Regions from separate parts of the Afipia sp. DC4300-2b1 genome, predicted to be linked through region 2. Evidence: riboswitches for the same ligand, from Rfam matches in the RefSeq annotation. Region 2 holds a riboswitch; the other holds the start of a gene.
The links. A riboswitch is a leader RNA that binds a small molecule or an ion and turns the genes downstream of it on or off. The one in region 2 is predicted to bind cobalamin.
Positions count from the first base shown of each region.

Region 1: another riboswitch for cobalamin. It lies ahead of ACP7AL_RS17780 (ribonucleoside-diphosphate reductase subunit alpha); the one in region 2 lies ahead of ACP7AL_RS09920 (TonB-dependent receptor plug domain-containing protein).

Region 1 is NZ_JAFCSX010000004.1:257,746-265,912, reverse strand. It holds gene ACP7AL_RS17790 (methyl-accepting chemotaxis protein) at 1-1,933, opposite strand, end outside; gene ACP7AL_RS17785 (ribonucleotide-diphosphate reductase subunit beta) at 2,148-3,290, opposite strand; gene ACP7AL_RS17780 (ribonucleoside-diphosphate reductase subunit alpha) at 3,422-6,340, opposite strand; cobalamin riboswitch at 6,444-6,662, opposite strand; cobalamin riboswitch at 6,921-7,134, shown strand; gene metE (5-methyltetrahydropteroyltriglutamate--homocysteine S-methyltransferase) at 7,235-8,167, shown strand, end outside.
Region 2 is NZ_JAFCSX010000002.1:666,473-674,639, forward strand. It holds gene ACP7AL_RS09920 (TonB-dependent receptor plug domain-containing protein) at 1-762, opposite strand, end outside; cobalamin riboswitch at 952-1,185, opposite strand; gene ACP7AL_RS09925 (hypothetical protein) at 1,266-1,697, shown strand; gene ACP7AL_RS09930 (TspO/MBR family protein) at 1,717-2,193, shown strand; gene ACP7AL_RS09935 (serine hydrolase domain-containing protein) at 2,202-3,413, opposite strand; gene ACP7AL_RS09940 (PRC-barrel domain-containing protein) at 3,800-4,342, opposite strand; gene ACP7AL_RS09945 (hypothetical protein) at 4,428-4,724, opposite strand; gene ACP7AL_RS09950 (hypothetical protein) at 4,782-4,913, opposite strand; gene ACP7AL_RS09955 (hypothetical protein) at 4,999-5,202, opposite strand; tRNA gene ACP7AL_RS09960 (tRNA-Thr) at 5,484-5,558, shown strand; gene ACP7AL_RS09965 (hypothetical protein) at 5,585-5,734, opposite strand; gene ACP7AL_RS09970 (hypothetical protein) at 6,035-6,526, shown strand; gene ACP7AL_RS09975 (hypothetical protein) at 6,563-7,135, shown strand; gene rlmB (23S rRNA (guanosine(2251)-2'-O)-methyltransferase RlmB) at 7,196-8,077, opposite strand.

The DNA of each region.
Region 1 (8,167 bases), on a different contig from region 2:
TCGCGCCGCGGTTGACCTCGGAGATGCCTTCCGCGATCTCCTGCGTGCCGCCGGCGGCGCTCTGGACGTTGCGGGCGATCTCGGTGGTCGCATTGCTCTGCTGCTCGATGGCGGCGGCAATGTTGCCGGCGATCTTCGAGATCTGGCCGATGGTCTGGCCGATTTCCTTGATGGCGAAAACCGATTCCTGCGTCGCGCTCTGCATCCCGGCGATGTGCGACGAAATCTCGTCGGTCGCCTTCGCGGTCTGGCTCGCCAGCGATTTCACCTCGGACGCGACAACGGCAAAGCCGCGTCCCGCCTCCCCCGCCCGCGCCGCCTCGATGGTGGCGTTGAGCGCCAGCAGGTTGGTCTGCTCGGCAATCGCCGTAATCAGCTTGACCACGTCGCCGATTTCCTGTGCCGCGCGCGACAGCTTGGCGATGCGCGCGTCAGTCGCTTCGGCCTGCGACACCGCCGCCGCGGCGATGCGGCTCGATTCCTGAACCTGGCGGCCGATCTCGACAACCGACGCCGAGAGCTCTTCCGTCGCCGCCGCCACCGATTGCACGTTGGACGATGCTTCCTCGGATGCGCCGGCCACCTTGCCCGACAGCATCTGGGTCGCCTCGACGGTTCGCGTCAGGGTCATCGCGGACGCTTCAAGCTGGCTGGCCGAGGCCGATACGCTCGACACGATCCCGCCGACCGCGGTTTCAAAATTGTCCGCGAAACGATGAAGCTCGGCGCTGCGCGCGGCGCTGGCGGACTTGCCTTGCTCTTCGCGTTCCGCCGCCTCGCTCTGCGCCTTGGCGACGGCCCGCATCTTGAACTCTTCAACCGCGCCGGCCATCTCGCCGATTTCATCCTTGCGGCCAAGGCCCGGCAGGACGACATCGAAATTGCCACTGGCAAGCTGACGCATCGCATCGCACATGCCGACCATCGGGCGTGAAATTCCCCGGCCCAGCATCCAGGCGAGCAACGCGCCGAACGCGATGCCGCCGCCGCCGAGAATGGTCACGAATTTGCCGGTGCTGTGCGCAGCCTCGGCGGACTCCTTCGCGAGCCGGGTCTGCTGTGCGAGCAGACCGTCCTTGATGGTCTTCGCTTCCTGCGTCACGCTCGCCGCCGCCTCGTTCATCTTCGTGGACAGCGCTGCGATCTTCGCGGTGTTCTCGACGAACTTGGTGAAGGCCACCTTGTAGGCATCGAGCTCCTGGGTGATCTCCGAAATCTTCGATGTCAGTTTCGCGTCGTCGGCGGTCAGTGTGCCGAAGCTGTTCTTCAGAAGCTGCATGCGGGCATTGACGCTGTTGGCGACGGCGGCGTCGGGGCGCAGCACATAGTTGCTGATGTTGGAGGTGATGGACGCGGAGTGGGTCGCCAGTTCCTTGGCGTTCTGCTGGATCGACGTCAGACCCGCAAGGATCGCAGTATCCGCCAGATCGTCGAACTTGTAGCGGATGACGTTGCCCATCCGGAGCAACTGGTTCGACGCGATCGCGGCGTTATCGGTCTTGAGCTTGATGACCTCACCGAACAGACCGGCGAACTCGCTGTAGCTGGCCGAAAGATTGAGAACGCTCTTCCGGTTGCCGGCGGTGGCGACCCGGGCGGCGCGTTCGATGGCGGCGCCAAGGGCAGTCTCCGCAGCGCGTGCAGCCTCCTCGTCGGCTGGAAGGCCGGTCGTCACATAATAACGTGCGAGAAGCTGATAGGCCGCGAGTTCGCGGTCGATGTCACGCGCGCTGTCGGTCTCGGCGACAATGCCCTGATAGGACTGGACGCCCTCGGCGATCCGCTCAAAGCCGAAATAGGCGACGCCCATGTTGATGGCGGAGATGCCCAGCACGGTGATGAAACCGAGCATGATCTTGGTTCGGAATCGCAGGTTGGAAAGAAAGCTGACGTTGACCTTCTGCTTTGCCGGAGTGCTCTTGAACCAGCCCATTCCCAACCCCCAAAAATTCTTTTTGCATGCCAAACCCGCCGGACAGCCAACCGGCGCAAAGTGCCTCAAGGTAAACAAAATTGAATAACACCCCGTAAATTGCTACCTCACGCAGCAAAAAACGCCCGCTCAGCAGGCGTTTCTTGCAACGTTCGTGTGCAGACGCGGGATTTGCACCGTATCCCGGCACCGCGAGGCGCCAAAGATTAACGCTTTATTCCCAGCTCAGCGCGCCGCCGTTCTGGTACTCGATCACGCGGGTCTCGAAGAAGTTCTTCTCCTTCTTCAGGTCCATCGCCTCCGACATCCACGGGAAGGGATTGTCGGTCTCGTCGAACACGCGGGTCAGCCCAAGCTGGGCGCAGCGGCGGTTGGCGATGAAGTGCATGTACTGTTCGCACAGCGCTGCGTTCAGGCCGAGGAACCCGCGCGGCATGGTATCGCGGCCATAGGCAGCTTCCAGTTCGGCCGCTTCGCGGATCATTCCGCGGACCTCCTCCTGGAATTCGGCGGTCCACAGATGCGGATTCTCGATCTTGATCTGGTTGATCACGTCGATGCCGAAGTTCAGATGGATGCTCTCGTCGCGCAGGATGTACTGATACTGCTCGGCGATGCCGACCATCTTGTTGCGGCGGCCGAGCGACAGGATCTGCGCGAAGCCGGTGTAGAACCACATCCCCTCGAAGCAGACATAGAAGGTGATCAGGTCGCGCAGCAGCGCCCGGTCGGCTTCCGGCGTGCCGGTCTTGAAGTCCGGGTCTTCCAGATTCTGGGTGTGCTTGAGCGCCCACGCCGCCTTGTCGGTGATCGAAGGCACCTCGCGATACATGTTGAACAACTCGCCCTCATCGAGGCCGAGGCTTTCCACGATGTACTGGAAGGTGTGGGTGTGGATCGCTTCCTCGAAGGCCTGACGCAGCAGGTACTGGCGGCACTCGGGATTGGTCAGGTGGCGATAGATCGCCAGCACGATGTTGTTGGCGACGAGGCTTTCCGATGCTGCGAAGAATCCGAGGTTGCGCTTGATGGCGCGGCGCTCGTCGTCGGTGAGTCCATCGCGCGATTTCCACAGCGCGATGTCGGCCTGCATCGACACTTCCGTCGGCATCCAGTGATTGTTGCAGCCGGCGAGATATTTCTCCCATGCCCATTTGTATTTGAGCGGCAGCAATTGATTGACGTCGGCGCGGCAGTTGATCATCGCCTTGTCGTCGACCGAGACGCGGCCACCCCTTCGGTCGATGGTGCCGAGGCCGGTTGCGTCGGCTTGCTCCGATACGACAGGCTGACCGGTCAGAATGGGCGGCAGGTTGGTAGCGGGTTTGGCAGGTGCGGGTTCGGACCAGTCGAGCATGAAGATCGTCTTTCTTGTCTAACGTCGGATGTTGCCAATTTCGTCATTGCGAGGAGGCGAAGCCGACGAAGCAATCCGTGACTTTTCAAAGGTGGATTGCTTCGCTTCGCTCGCAATGACGGCGAGGCTGCTTACTGGCACGCCTCGCAATCGGGATTGTCGATCGAACACGCCACCGCATCGGACAGATCCGGCGCGGTCGAGGCCTGCGATATGACGATGGGCTTGTTCACCGGCAGTGACGCGAGAGGCGTTGACGAGACCGCGTTGAGCTTGCCGTCGGTGCCCTTGAGCGTGGATTTCTCTACATGGGTGGCGCTGCGCGAGCGCAGGTAGTAGGTGGTCTTCAATCCGCGCGTCCATGCGAGGCGATAAAGCTGGTCCAGCTTTTTGCCCGACGGATTGGCGATGTAGAGATTGAGCGACTGCGCCTGATCGATCCATTTCTGCCGCCGTGCCGCAGCCTCGATCAGCCACGCGCTGTCGATCTCGAACGCCGTTGCGTAGAGCAGTTTCAGATCGTCCGGCACACGGTCGATGGAGCCGACACTGCCGTCGAAGTACTTGAGGTCCGACACCATCACCTCGTCCCAAAGGCCGCGGGCCTTCAGATCGCGAACCAGAAACTCGTTTACTTCGGTGAAATCGCCGGACATGTTCGATTTGACATAGAGGTTCTGGTAGGCGGGCTCGATCGACTGCGCCACGCCGCAGATGTTGGAAATGGTCGCCGTCGGCGCAATCGCCATCACGTTGGAGTTGCGCATGCCGACCGACTGCACCCGCGCGCGCAGTGCAGTCCAGTCCAGCGTTGCCGACCAGTCAGCATCAAGACCACCGCGCGCATCGGCCAGAATCTCGATGGAATCGATCGGCAGGATGCCCCTGCTCCACAGCGATCCCTTGAACGACGGATACTGACCGCGTTCGGCGGCGAGATCGACCGACGCCGAGATGGCATGGAAGGAGATCGCTTCCATGCTGGTGTCCGCAAATGCGACAGCCGCATCCGACGCCATCGGGATTCGCAGCGCATGCAGCGCATCCTGGAATCCCATCAGGCCGAGGCCGACCGGGCGATGTTGCAGGTTGGAGCGGCGCGCTTCCGGGATGGTGTAGAAATTGATGTCGATGACATTGTCCAGCATCCGCATCGCGGTCGAGATCGTCCGCTTCAGCCGCGCGTGATCGATGCCGCCCTCACCCACGTGGTTGAGCAGATTGACCGAACCGAGATTGCACACCGCCACCTCGTCGTCCGACGTGTTCAGCGTGATTTCGGTGCAGAGATTCGACGAGTGGATGACGCCGACATGCTGCTGCGGCGAACGAAGGTTGCACGGGTCCTTGAAGGTGATCCAGGGATGTCCGGTCTCGAACAGCATGGTCAGCATGCGGCGCCACAGATCCGTGGCGCGCAGCGTCTTGAACACGCGCATCTCGCCGCGCGCAGCCTTCGCTTCATAGAAAGCGTAACGCTCGGCGAACGCCTTGCCGTAAAGATCGTGCAGGTCCGGCGTCTCGTCCGGCGAGAACAGCGTCCAGTCGCCATCCGCCTCGACGCGCTGCATGAACAGATCCGGCACCCAGTTCGCGGTGTTCATGTCGTGGGTGCGGCGACGGTCGTCACCAGTGTTCTTGCGCAGGTCGAGGAATTCCTCGATGTCGACATGCCATGTCTCGAGATAGGCGCAAACCGCGCCCTTGCGCTTGCCGCCCTGATTGACCGCGATCGCGGTGTCGTTGGCGACTTTCAGGAACGGCACCACGCCCTGGCTTTCGCCGTTGGTGCCCTTGATGTGCGCGCCGAGGCCGCGCACGCGGGTCCAGTCGTTGCCGAGACCGCCGGAATATTTCGCCAGCAGCGCGTTGTCCTTCACCGACTTGAAGATGCCGTCGAGATCGTCGGCCACCGTGGTCAGGAAGCAGGACGAGAGCTGCGGCCGCAGCGTACCGGAGTTGAACAGCGTCGGCGTCGACGCCATGAAGTCGAACGACGACAGCAGGTTGTAGAACTCGATGGCGCGTGCCTCGCGGTCGATCTCGCGGATCGCAAGGCCCATCGCCACGCGCATGAAGAAAGCCTGCGGCAGTTCGATGCGGTTGCCGTCCTGATGCAGGAAGTAGCGATCGTACAGCGTCTGCAAGCCAAGGAACTGGAACGACAGATCGCGCTCCGGCTTCAGCGCCGCCGCGATCCGCTTCAGGTCATAGCGCGCCAGTTCAGGATCGAGCAGTTCGGCTTCGATGCCTTTCTTGACATAGACCGGGAAGTACTCGACGTAGCGCGCCGCCATGTCCGCCTGCGTGGCGCTGATCTGCGCGGCATGTACGAACGAGAGAACCTCGGTGCGCAGCTTGTCGAGCAGCAGACGCGCGCTGACGTAAGCGTAGTTCGGCTCCTGCTCCACCAGCGTGCGCGCCGCCATGATGCCGGCCAGCGCAAGCTCGTCCTGGCTGATGCCGTCGTAAAGATTGCGCCTGGTTTCAGCGAGCACAGGCGCGGCATCGACGCCGTCGAGATTGGCGCACGCTTCCTGAACAATCAGGGTCAGGCGCTCGACATCGAGCGGCACGCGCGTGCCGTTACCGAGCGTGACATGCAACTGCGGCTCGGAGGATGCCTTCACCGGCTTGGCGGCGGCGGCTTCGGCGCGCTGGCGCTGGCGTTCGTCGCGATAGAGCACGTAGGCACGGGCGACCTTGTGGTGCTCGCTGCGCATCAGCGCCAGTTCGACCTGATCCTGGACATCCTCGATGTGGAAGGTGCGGCCCTCGCCGATCCGGCGGGTCAGCGCGCTCACCACCTCGGCCGTCAGTTGCTCGATCACCTCGTGAATGCGGCGCGACGCCGCCGCGGTGTGCCCCTCGACGGCGAGGAACGCCTTGGTCATCGCGATCGAGATCTTGCTGGCATCGAACGGCGAGACCGTGCCGTTGCGGCGGATGATCTGGAGCGCCGGCTCCGCCGCAGGGACAGCCAGTGACTCGGAACGCAACTGAATGAGAGGAGCGGATTTGGCGGCTTCGCGTTCGATCGAGAGTGACATCGGCAGACCCCGTGCGTGTTGCAATTGGGGCTTGGGCCGAAGGCGCATGGTCACGGCGCGCGAACGCACCGAAGCACGCGACCGCCGGACACCCCGCCCGTGGACGTTCTTTGGTGTCGCGGCAGGTCTCCTGGCTCGCAGTTCGGCGCTGAATCCGGTCTTCCCGATGCGAAAACGCATCAGTGACATCGGTCGGATTCAACTCACTGCTTACAGTTGCGGGGGCAGCGCCGGATTTATTGCATCGGAGTGCAACTCACCGGCTTCCCATCTTCGCCACCAAGTCTTGCGACCCGGCGGAACCGTGACACCCACATCTGGTAGCGTTCGAGGCTGACTGTCAAGCACCGGTGGGTGTGAATAACGGGACCAAAGCGGCAAACGCGCGAAATGCTCAGCAAATCGCGCGAGATTTTTTTCGACGTCGCCGAGACTGCGGCCGCGCAACACGCACGCACCGTACCGCTGCCTTACGAATCGTCTCCACGATTCTCGCCGGATCGCTGCCCACTGGCCACGGGGACGCGGTCCACGCCGCCGCAGTGGGAAGCTTTCCCTTTGACCCGGCGCGAGCCGCTTCACATAACGTGACCATCGCGGTTCTGCGGGCACGTTGCCCGGAGCCAAGAGGGAATGCGGTGCGCGCGGTTTTGGATCGCGCAAGTCCGGAGCTGCCCCCGCAACTGTAGACGGTGAGCCTGTCCATCGACGCCACTGAGGCGACAACCTCGGGAAGGCCGGACATAAGGCGTTGAGCCGTGAGCCAGGAGACCTGCCGCGATCACATTACGTCCACGGGCGGGGTGCCCCGGTGTGTCGCTTGCGAGAGAACGGCGCCGCCGTCTCTGTTGTTCGCGCATGTCCGGCCCCTGCCCCAACATCACGGGGTTTCCGATGTCGAATTCGTCTTCCGTTACTTCCATTCCCGTCGCCACGCTCGGCACGCCGCGGATCGGTCCGCGCCGCGAGCTGAAAACCGCGCTGGAGAGCTACTGGTCCGGCAGGATCGACGAGGCTTCGCTCGTCAGAACGGCGGCGCAGCTTCGCGCCGACAACTGGGCGCGCCAGAAAGCGCGCGGCGTGACCGTCATTCCCTCGAACGACTTCTCTTTCTACGATCAGGTGCTCGACACCAGTGTGATGGTCGGCGCCATTCCGGATGTCTACAACTGGACAGGCGGCGAGGTTTCGCTCGCAACATATTTTGCGATGGCGCGCGGCTCGCAGGGCGAAGACCCTGCATGTGAACACGGCCATGCGCATCATCACCACGGTCATGGCGCGCCGGCACAGGAAATGACCAAGTGGTTCGACACCAACTATCACTACATGGTGCCGGAATTCTCGAAGGATCAGACCTTCGCACTGTCCTCGACCAAGCCGATCGACGAATACAGGGAAGCCAGGGCGCTCGGCTATCGGACACGGCCGGTGCTGATCGGCCCGGTGACATTCCTCAAGCTCGGCAAGAGCCATGACGCCTCGTTCAGCAACCTGTCGCTGCTGGACAAGCTGTTGCCGGTTTATATCGAAGTGCTCAACAAGCTCGCAACGGAAGGCGCGGACTGGGTGCAGCTTGACGAACCCTGCCTCGTACTCGACCTCGATGCGGACGAAAAGGCTGCGTTGAAGACGGCCTATAGCGAACTCGCGCTCAAGGTGCCCGGCACCAAGATCATGCTGGCCACCTACTTCGGTGAACTCGGCGACAACGCCGATCTCGTCGCCAAGCTGCCCGTCGCGGGCGTGCATCTCGATCTGGTGCGCGGCAAGGGTCAGATCGATACGGTCTTGAGCAAGATGCCTGCGGATCGCGTGATTTCGGTC
Region 2 (8,167 bases):
CGTCAGGTTTTCGGAAACATCCACTCCCACCTTTGTGGAGTAGGTTCTATTGTCGTAAGCGTCGTTATTGCGCGTCTGACCGGGCGGCAATGTGGAAAGCGGAGTTACCGCAACGCTCCCAGAGTGGAATTGCGTCACGTTGAAAGCATAGCTGACCGGCCCCTGCGATCCACTTACGCCCGCCGCACTGTTGACGGTGGCAAAACTGCCGCCCTCGACACGCGCGGTAAACTTTGGAGGCCCTTCGCCCTTCTTGGTAGTGATCGAAATAACGCCGCCGATTGCGTCTGAGCCATAGAGACCGCTCTGAGGTCCGCGCAAGACTTCAATTCGTTCGATGTCACCGGTCAGAAGGTTTCCGAAATCATAAGCGCCGTTTGGCGTGCTTGGATCGCTGACGTCAATGCCGTCGATTAGAACCTTGGTGTGGTTTGAGTTGGTGCCTCGCATAAAGACAGAGGCCTGATTTCCGGGGCCGCCGCTTTGCACGATGTTGAGACCCGGAACCGCCTGGAGTGCGTCAACGATCGTGCGGCGTTGATCGCGCTCGAGTTCGGCTGCTGTAATCACGGTGATCGAACTTGCCACCTGGTTTACCGGTGTTGGTACCAGCGTTGGCGAAGTCACCTCGATCGCCGGTAGCGCGCCGCCTGCATCCTGCGCGAGGGCAGGGCTGACGAGGGCGGTGCCCGCAAGGCATGCCGCTGCGAATGAGAGTCCGAGCGTCGCCGCCGGAAAGAGAGATTTGGAAAGAGTGGTCATGATAGAGCCCCGCCGATGCATGTGATCGCGGAGGCGCGGTGAGAACGCGCAGACACGACGGCCGGCGGCAGGTTTCTGCCTCCACACGTTCCGTCCTGACTGAGGAAACAGGCCATCGGCCGAACCTCCGCAACAGTTACGTCACGTCACCGCTGCGGAACGCCGCCCCTTCGCACGCCCCGTGCGACGGAAGGATGACCGGTACAGGCAGGTCTCCTGGCTCGCGGATCGTCGCCGTTGTCCGCCTTCCCAAGCCCGGCTGAAAAGCCTTCGCTCAGTGGCATATTGGACAACGGCTCACCGCTGACAGTTGCGGGGGCAGCTTCGGAATGGCCATGCAGACGTCACTTTTACGAGCCTGCACGGCGGCACCGAATTCCCTATTCGCCAGCTTGCGCTGGCACCTGTGCCGTGGTTGCAATCAACCGGCGAGGTGTTGCCTTGTCAATGACACAATGTCCAAGAAACCCAATGCGATGCCTCAGGTTGTGGACTTCATCGGAATGCGTTGCAAATTGGTGACATATACGCGGAGCGTTGCGCTGGCGCTGGTTGCGCTCGGTCTTGCGGGCTGTACGTGGACCGGCGGCAGCGACGGCCTGTCCTACACCGCCGATCGCGGCATCGAGAACCAGCCGTATCCTGCGAACTACCGTCCCGAACTGCTTGCGCTGCTGCGAACCTACCTGAACGATCCAACGGGCATACGCGACGCCGGGATTTCAGAACCGGCGCAAAAGGAAGTCGGGGGCCGACGGCGCTATGTCGTGTGTGTGCGCTTGAATGCGCGCATTGCGGGGCGTTACGCCGGTGTGAAGGAGCGTGCCGGCGTGTACGTTGACGGGCGGCTCGATCGCATCATCGAGGATACCGAGGATCTTTGTAAGGGTGTAACTTACGCCGCGTTTCCCGAACTGGAAAGGCTGACGCGCTGAGCGTCTACGGAGGGATGTCATGACGTCGAGATCAGCCGGGCGGTTGGCCCTCTGCCTGCTGCTGTGTCTCGGCGTCGGGATTCTCGAATCATATGTGACGCGGCCCGAAATCCCGGTGTGGTATGCGGCGCTGGCAAAGCCGTGGTGGACACCGCCGCCGGTAGTTTTTCCCATCGCGTGGACCATACTCTATATTCTGATGGCTGTTAGCCTGTGGCGCCTGTGGGATCGCGCGGCGCCGTCGGCTTCGCGGGCCTCGGCGATCACCTGGTTTCTGATTCAGCTTGCGCTGAACGCGGCGTGGTCGCCGGTCTTCTTCGGATGGCACGGCACCCGCACCGCGCTCGTTATCATCATCGGACTGTTGATCGCCATCGTGATGACAATGATCGCGGCTTCACGCGCCGACAAGTTCGCGGCCTGGCTGCTCGCGCCGTATCTGGCTTGGGTCGCCTACGCGACCACGCTGAATGCCGGCGTGGTCGCGATGAACTAACCGACGTCCTACGAAAAGTGCTGGACGATGGCCGCGAAGCCGCGCCACCAGGCGCGGTAGTTGTCGACATCGAGCGGGATCGGCTCGGCGGCGACACGGACGATCACAAGTTCGCTGATGGGATCGATGTAGATCCACTGGCCGTGGATGCCGATGCAGCACAGCGTGCGCCGCTTGCGGTCGATCTGATAGAACTTGCTGCGATAGGCCGCATCGGGAAACATCTCGGCGAATTCGCCGCGCGCCCAGGCTTCCGGATCGCCATTGTCGTTGATGTCGTCGATCCACCAGCCGGGAATGACCTGCCTGCCGTGCGCGACACCGCGCTGCCGGATCATTTCGCCGAAGCGGGCGAGGTCGCGCGGCGCGGCGCAAATGCCGCCGGCGGCGCGCATCGCGCCTTCCGGATCGAGCGTGACATAGGCGTCGGTTTCCGCGCCGAGCGGCGTCCAGAGATATTCGCCAAGCAGATCGGACAGGGCGCGGCCCGCCGCGCGCTCATAGACCCAGCCGAGCAGGTCTGTGTTGGTCGAGACATAGTGGAATGCGTGGCCGTGGGTTTTGCCGTCGGGCTTCTGGGTCGCGAGGTATTCGCGCAGCGCCATGGTGCTCTGGCCGGGTTGAATGACATCCCATCCCACAGCGCGGCGATAGCGCGCGACATCGCCGTCCGGATCGACGTAATCCTCGGTAAAGGAGATGCCGACCGTCATGTCGAGCAGATGCCGCACCGAGCAGCCGCCGTACACCGACGACGAGATCTCGGGCACGTAATCGGTCACGGGCCGGTTGGGGTTGAGAAATCCCTTGTCCGCAAGAATCCCGCCGAGCGCACCGCAGATCGACTTGCTCACCGAGAACACGATATGCGGCGTCGTGGCATCCATGCCGCCCGCGTACCACTCGGCCGCGATCCTGCCGCGGCGAAGAACCAGAAACCCCTTGGTGTTCGTGGTGCGCAGCGCATCGCGCAGCGTGGTGCGGCCCTTGTTACCCTCGAAGGCGACGTCGCCGATTTCGACAAGCGAGCTTTCCAGCGGAACGGGGTTTTTCGACGCCGCGATGTTCGCGGTCGGCAGCAGGCGGCGGACGTTGTGAAAGCTCCAGTCGCTGGAAGGCTGGGTGCGCCAGTTGGCGAGGGTTACGAGGTTGTCCCGCGCCGGCGGGAATTCAGTCATCAGTTTTTTTGCGGGACTCTTTGCGGTCAATTTGGCTGTCATGTTCTTCTTTTTCTCTGGCTGAAAGAAACGCGGGACATTGTGCGTTTAAATCGGCGCATGACAACACTGCGCCGCACAACCATCTGCCAGAAACCGGGAGAATCGGACTCGGAAAGGGAAAACTGACAAGGGGGCCCAGCAAAAACAATGCGCGAGACTCTCAGCCGCCGCGGCGGTCAAATCCCGGTATGACGCGGATGATTCTCAGACTGGCTCCTGAGGAGCCGATTGCGGTCGATACGTTGCTCGCCGTCACCTTGGCGGTTGCGGCTGCGCTCAACGCATGGTGCCTCAGCGCCTATCTTTAGATAGGCACGCGAACGGCCGAACCGGCTGAGCCGATTCGGCCGCGCTGATGTACAGGCTATACTGGCCTGTCTATGCCTTTATTTCGCGTTTTCCGAATACTTGAACGCCGGCATTGCCTTGAGCTGCTCCTTGGTGCCGCTCATGACCGCATGGTCCGGGTACCATTCATTCTTGGTCGCTGTCGCAGCCATGCCGCCGCCAGCGGCGCCCGTGGTTGTCGACGGCCGGGCCGTTGTCGACGTTCCTGCCGAGCCCGGCATCTTGTCGGCCGACGCCGAGCGGACCGGCTCATCGACCCATTTCAGCTTTTCGAACGTCACGGCGATGTCGTGCTGACCGACGCCAAGGAAACCGCCGACGCCGATGATCACGGCGTTGACCTTGCCGCTCTTGTCGAGAAGGATTTCACTGATGTCGCCGAGCTTCTCGTTGGCGTCGTTATAAACCGCGAGGCCGACAAGCTTGGAAGCCCGCCAGTTGCCTTGCAGATTCATCTGCTCGCTCGATGCAGACGCCGCGGGAGCAGGGGAAGGCGAGGCCGGAGTTGTGGTCTGCGCGAACGCCGCTCCACCAGCCAACGCGGTTCCGAGCAGAGCTGCAGCCACATATTTCTTGATCATCGGATTCTCCTTTCAATATATCGATTGAAACGGAAGAACCCAAACCGCTTGCTTATGTTCCGGGAACTATCTCTGTTCGCCCGCGTCAATTTAGCAAGTTTGCCGGCACCTTTTCGAAGCGCAGCGGAACCTCGCCGGTTTCGATCGCGGCGTGGAGATCGTTGAGCTGGGCTTCGAGGAACTCGTTCGCCGCGAGCAACGCCATCAAGGCGCCGCGCGTGTCACCGCCGCATTGGGCGATGACGTCGTCGAGGGCATTTTCATAACGGTCGTCATCATGTGAAGGCATGATAGTCCTCGTCTGGTTGCCTGAATCGCTGTCTACCTGCGTAGGCAACGGTGACGAGACCGTGACCGTTCCGAGGCGCGCCGAGTTGTCCACGCAATTCACAGGCGTTTTGACGCAGGACAGGGGGAATATTTGGCGTTCGCGCGATTGCTATTTCGCGGCCTGATCCACCGACCATACGTCGAAAATCCCCAGGTTGTAGAGGAAAGCGAGAGCGGCAATCACGCCGATCGCGGCAATCAGGTATTTGTGGTGCGCCCGAAACCCGCCGTTGCCGTCCATGCGAAATCCTCCGCGCGCCCGATGTCCAACCACATTTACTGGTGGCCCAAATCGGACGACAGCGCAAATTGAATGGCTGTGAGTTTCAGCCTGCCTCGGTTCGTCCGCCGCTCTTGCCCAGTAATATGCGCGACGCCCAGATGATCAGGCTGGCGATGCCAAAGAACAGCTCGCCGGTCAGCTTCAGGACCGCGGACAAAAAGTCGAGCACATCGAAGAGCTCCAAATAGTCGAGCAGCTTGATGATCAGGATCAGCACCAGCAGCGTGCCCAGCAACCACTCGGTCATTGCAACAGTTCTCCGCGCCGGCGCCGTGACATCGGCGACAAGTTGCTCCGTTGGTCGCTGCGGTAACGGCGGAGGTTCACGGTATTGCAATGCGCGGTTCCCGGAACCCCGGGGGACGCCAGGCGGTGGCCAGGTGAAGGTGGAAGCGGAAAAAGCCGCGGACCAATGTGCTGTCCGGAAAGCCGTCGCTTCGAGCGGCGGCTTTTCCGTTGGCGTGCGACCCGGCAACATCGCCGGCGGTCTTGTCCTCAGGCGGCCGCGCTGATAGCTGTTCCCCCGACGCCGGTTTAGCTCAGCGGTAGAGCAGCGGTTTTGTAAACCGAAGGTCGGGAGTTCAATCCTCTCAACCGGCACCATTCACCGCCGCCGTCGGCCGATTGCTTCAGCCCTCGTTCGTGCGCGGAATCATCCACGTTGAAAACGTCTGCCAGACGCCGTCGCCGAGATGGCGCTGATAGGCGATGAAATCGCCGTCGTTGCCACGTACGAATTCATAACGATGGTGGTTGAATTCTCTGGTTTGCACGGTCATCGAAGTTCTCCTCTGTTCGTTCTGACGGAGGAGCTAAGTGGCATATCCGGCCGATCAATAGAATGATGATTATCATATAATCACGTTGTCGAGAGGCGACGTTTCACCTGTGGAACCGGGCGAGCGAGCCCGCCCGGCGCCCGCCGTTAACCTTCCACTTTCCAAAATCTTATTGAAATCGCTCGCAATTGAGCGACCGCAAATGCTTACGCGTTAGGCTTACCTGACGATTGGGCGGGGCCTTTAACTCCTGGCTTGCCTCGCTGGATTAGGGTGCGGCTTCAACGAAGGTCTCATTCCATGCGTGCGATACTGGCTCTGGCGATCTTGATCGGAACGGCGGGAGCGGCAGCGGCCGATACCGGTCCGTTGATCGTGATTCCCGGCCGTGCGGGCGTTCCCGTCATGATCAATGGCCGCGATGCGTCCTATGCCGTCGTCGAAGGCGAATGGGGCCTCGCCAAACATTTCAAGAATGCGGACCGCGTTTATGGCGGCTGGGATCGCTACATCGGCCCCGAAGTCGGCCACTATTATCCGAGCGCCGGACGCACGCCGGGCTACGGCCGTCTCGAAATTCAGCCGCCTGCCAATCGCGCGCTGCCGCAGCCTGCGGAGAGCTATCATCGCTCGTGGTCCGCGCAATCCGCGCCGCCGGCGCCGCAGCAGCACTACGACGTTCCGCTATATCCACCGTCGATCATCGAAGCGCCGCGCGATCAGAGCGGTCGGCCGAACGGCTTCCGGCCCAGCTACAGGCCGAATGGTTTCCGGCCCGATCTGAAACAATAACGAGACCAAAACAAAAGCGTTTAACAGGAGAGAGTAATGCGTCAGACGATTGCAGGATTGATTGCGGGAGCAGCTTTTGCTGCGACCATGGCGGCGGCGGCACCCGCGCAGGCATGTGCGGTGACCGATCCGTGCGGCAGCTACGGCTATTATGCTTACAACTACGGATGCGGTTACGGCACAGGCTACGGTTACGGCGGTTGCGGCGTGCGCGAGCGTCTGACCGATGCGGACGCTTATCAGACGTATGCAAGCCCGCAGTATTACTGGGTGAATCAGGGCCCGACCTATACCGGCCCCGGCAACTTTGCTCCGGTGCCGACCTATCAGGAACGCGCGGTGATCGGTTCGCGCTACTACGGCCGGCCTTATCGTTATGGTTATGATGGCGGTCCGTACGGCAACGCCACCAGCCATTACTATGACGGCGCACCGGGCGTGCAGGGACCTGCGGTCTACAGCTATCGCTACGCCCGCCGCCATTATCACCGCGGCTATCATCGGATGCACTACCGTCCGTATCGCACCGCGCCGAAGTACTATTACACGCACCGTCACCACGGCCACGCCATGGCGCACGGATCGCGTCCGCTTCGCTACAAATACTGATCTCATTGATCGGATATAAAGCGAAACGCCCGTCTGCATCACGCAGGCGGGCGTTTTGATTCAGCCCATCAGACCAAGACGGCTTGTCCCGATATAGAGCGCGAGCGCGGCTGCATTCGAGACATTAAGGCTCTTGATCGCGCCGGGCATGTCCATGCGTGCGACCACGCTGCACGTCTCGCGCGTGAGCTGACGCAGGCCTTTGCCTTCCGCGCCCAGCACCAGCGCGAGCGGCGCATGCAGGGGCACCTTGCTGAGATCGCCCTGGCCCTCGCTGTCGAGGCCGACCGTCAGGAAGCCTGCCTCGTTCATCTCGCCGAGCGCGCGATGCAGGTTCGGGACTTCGATGATGGGCACAAGCTCGAGTGCGCCGGATGCGGATTTGGCCAGCACACCGGTCGCTTCCGGGCTGTGCCGTCCGGTGGTGACGATTGCCTTGACGCCGAACGCTGCGGCCGAGCGCAGGATCGCGCCGACATTGTGCGGATCGGTAATCTGGTCGAGCACCAGCACGATGCCGTCCTGAGGCAGTTCGTCGAGATGCAGGCCGGGCAGGGGATCGGCCTCGGCGAGCAGGCCCTGATGCACGGCATCCGGCCCGAGCCGGCGGTCGATGTCGCCCGGATGCACCAGCTCCGGCGGAACGCGGGTGTCGATCTTCTCGTCGGCAAGGCGGCGGGCGACGTTTTCGGTGACGAACAGCTTGCGGATTCGCCGTTCGGGATTGGCCAGCGCCATGGTGACCGAGTGCCAGCCATAAAGAACGACAGGGCCTTCGCCTTTCGCGTGTCCCCTGGCTTCGCGGTCGCGCCACTGAGGACGTCCTTGAGGCTTTCCCTGGTGCTTCCCGGAACGCTCCCCGTGCCGTTCCCGGTCACGGTCGCCACCGCGTCCGCCCGGTTTGGGGCCTTTGAAACGTGATTTGCGGTCTCGATCGCTCATGCGGCCTTGTCCCACGGGGCTGAAATAATGGCAATTTCCGGCTTTGGACGGCGGGAAGGGAAATGTGACAATCGTCCCGGCATTGGTTGA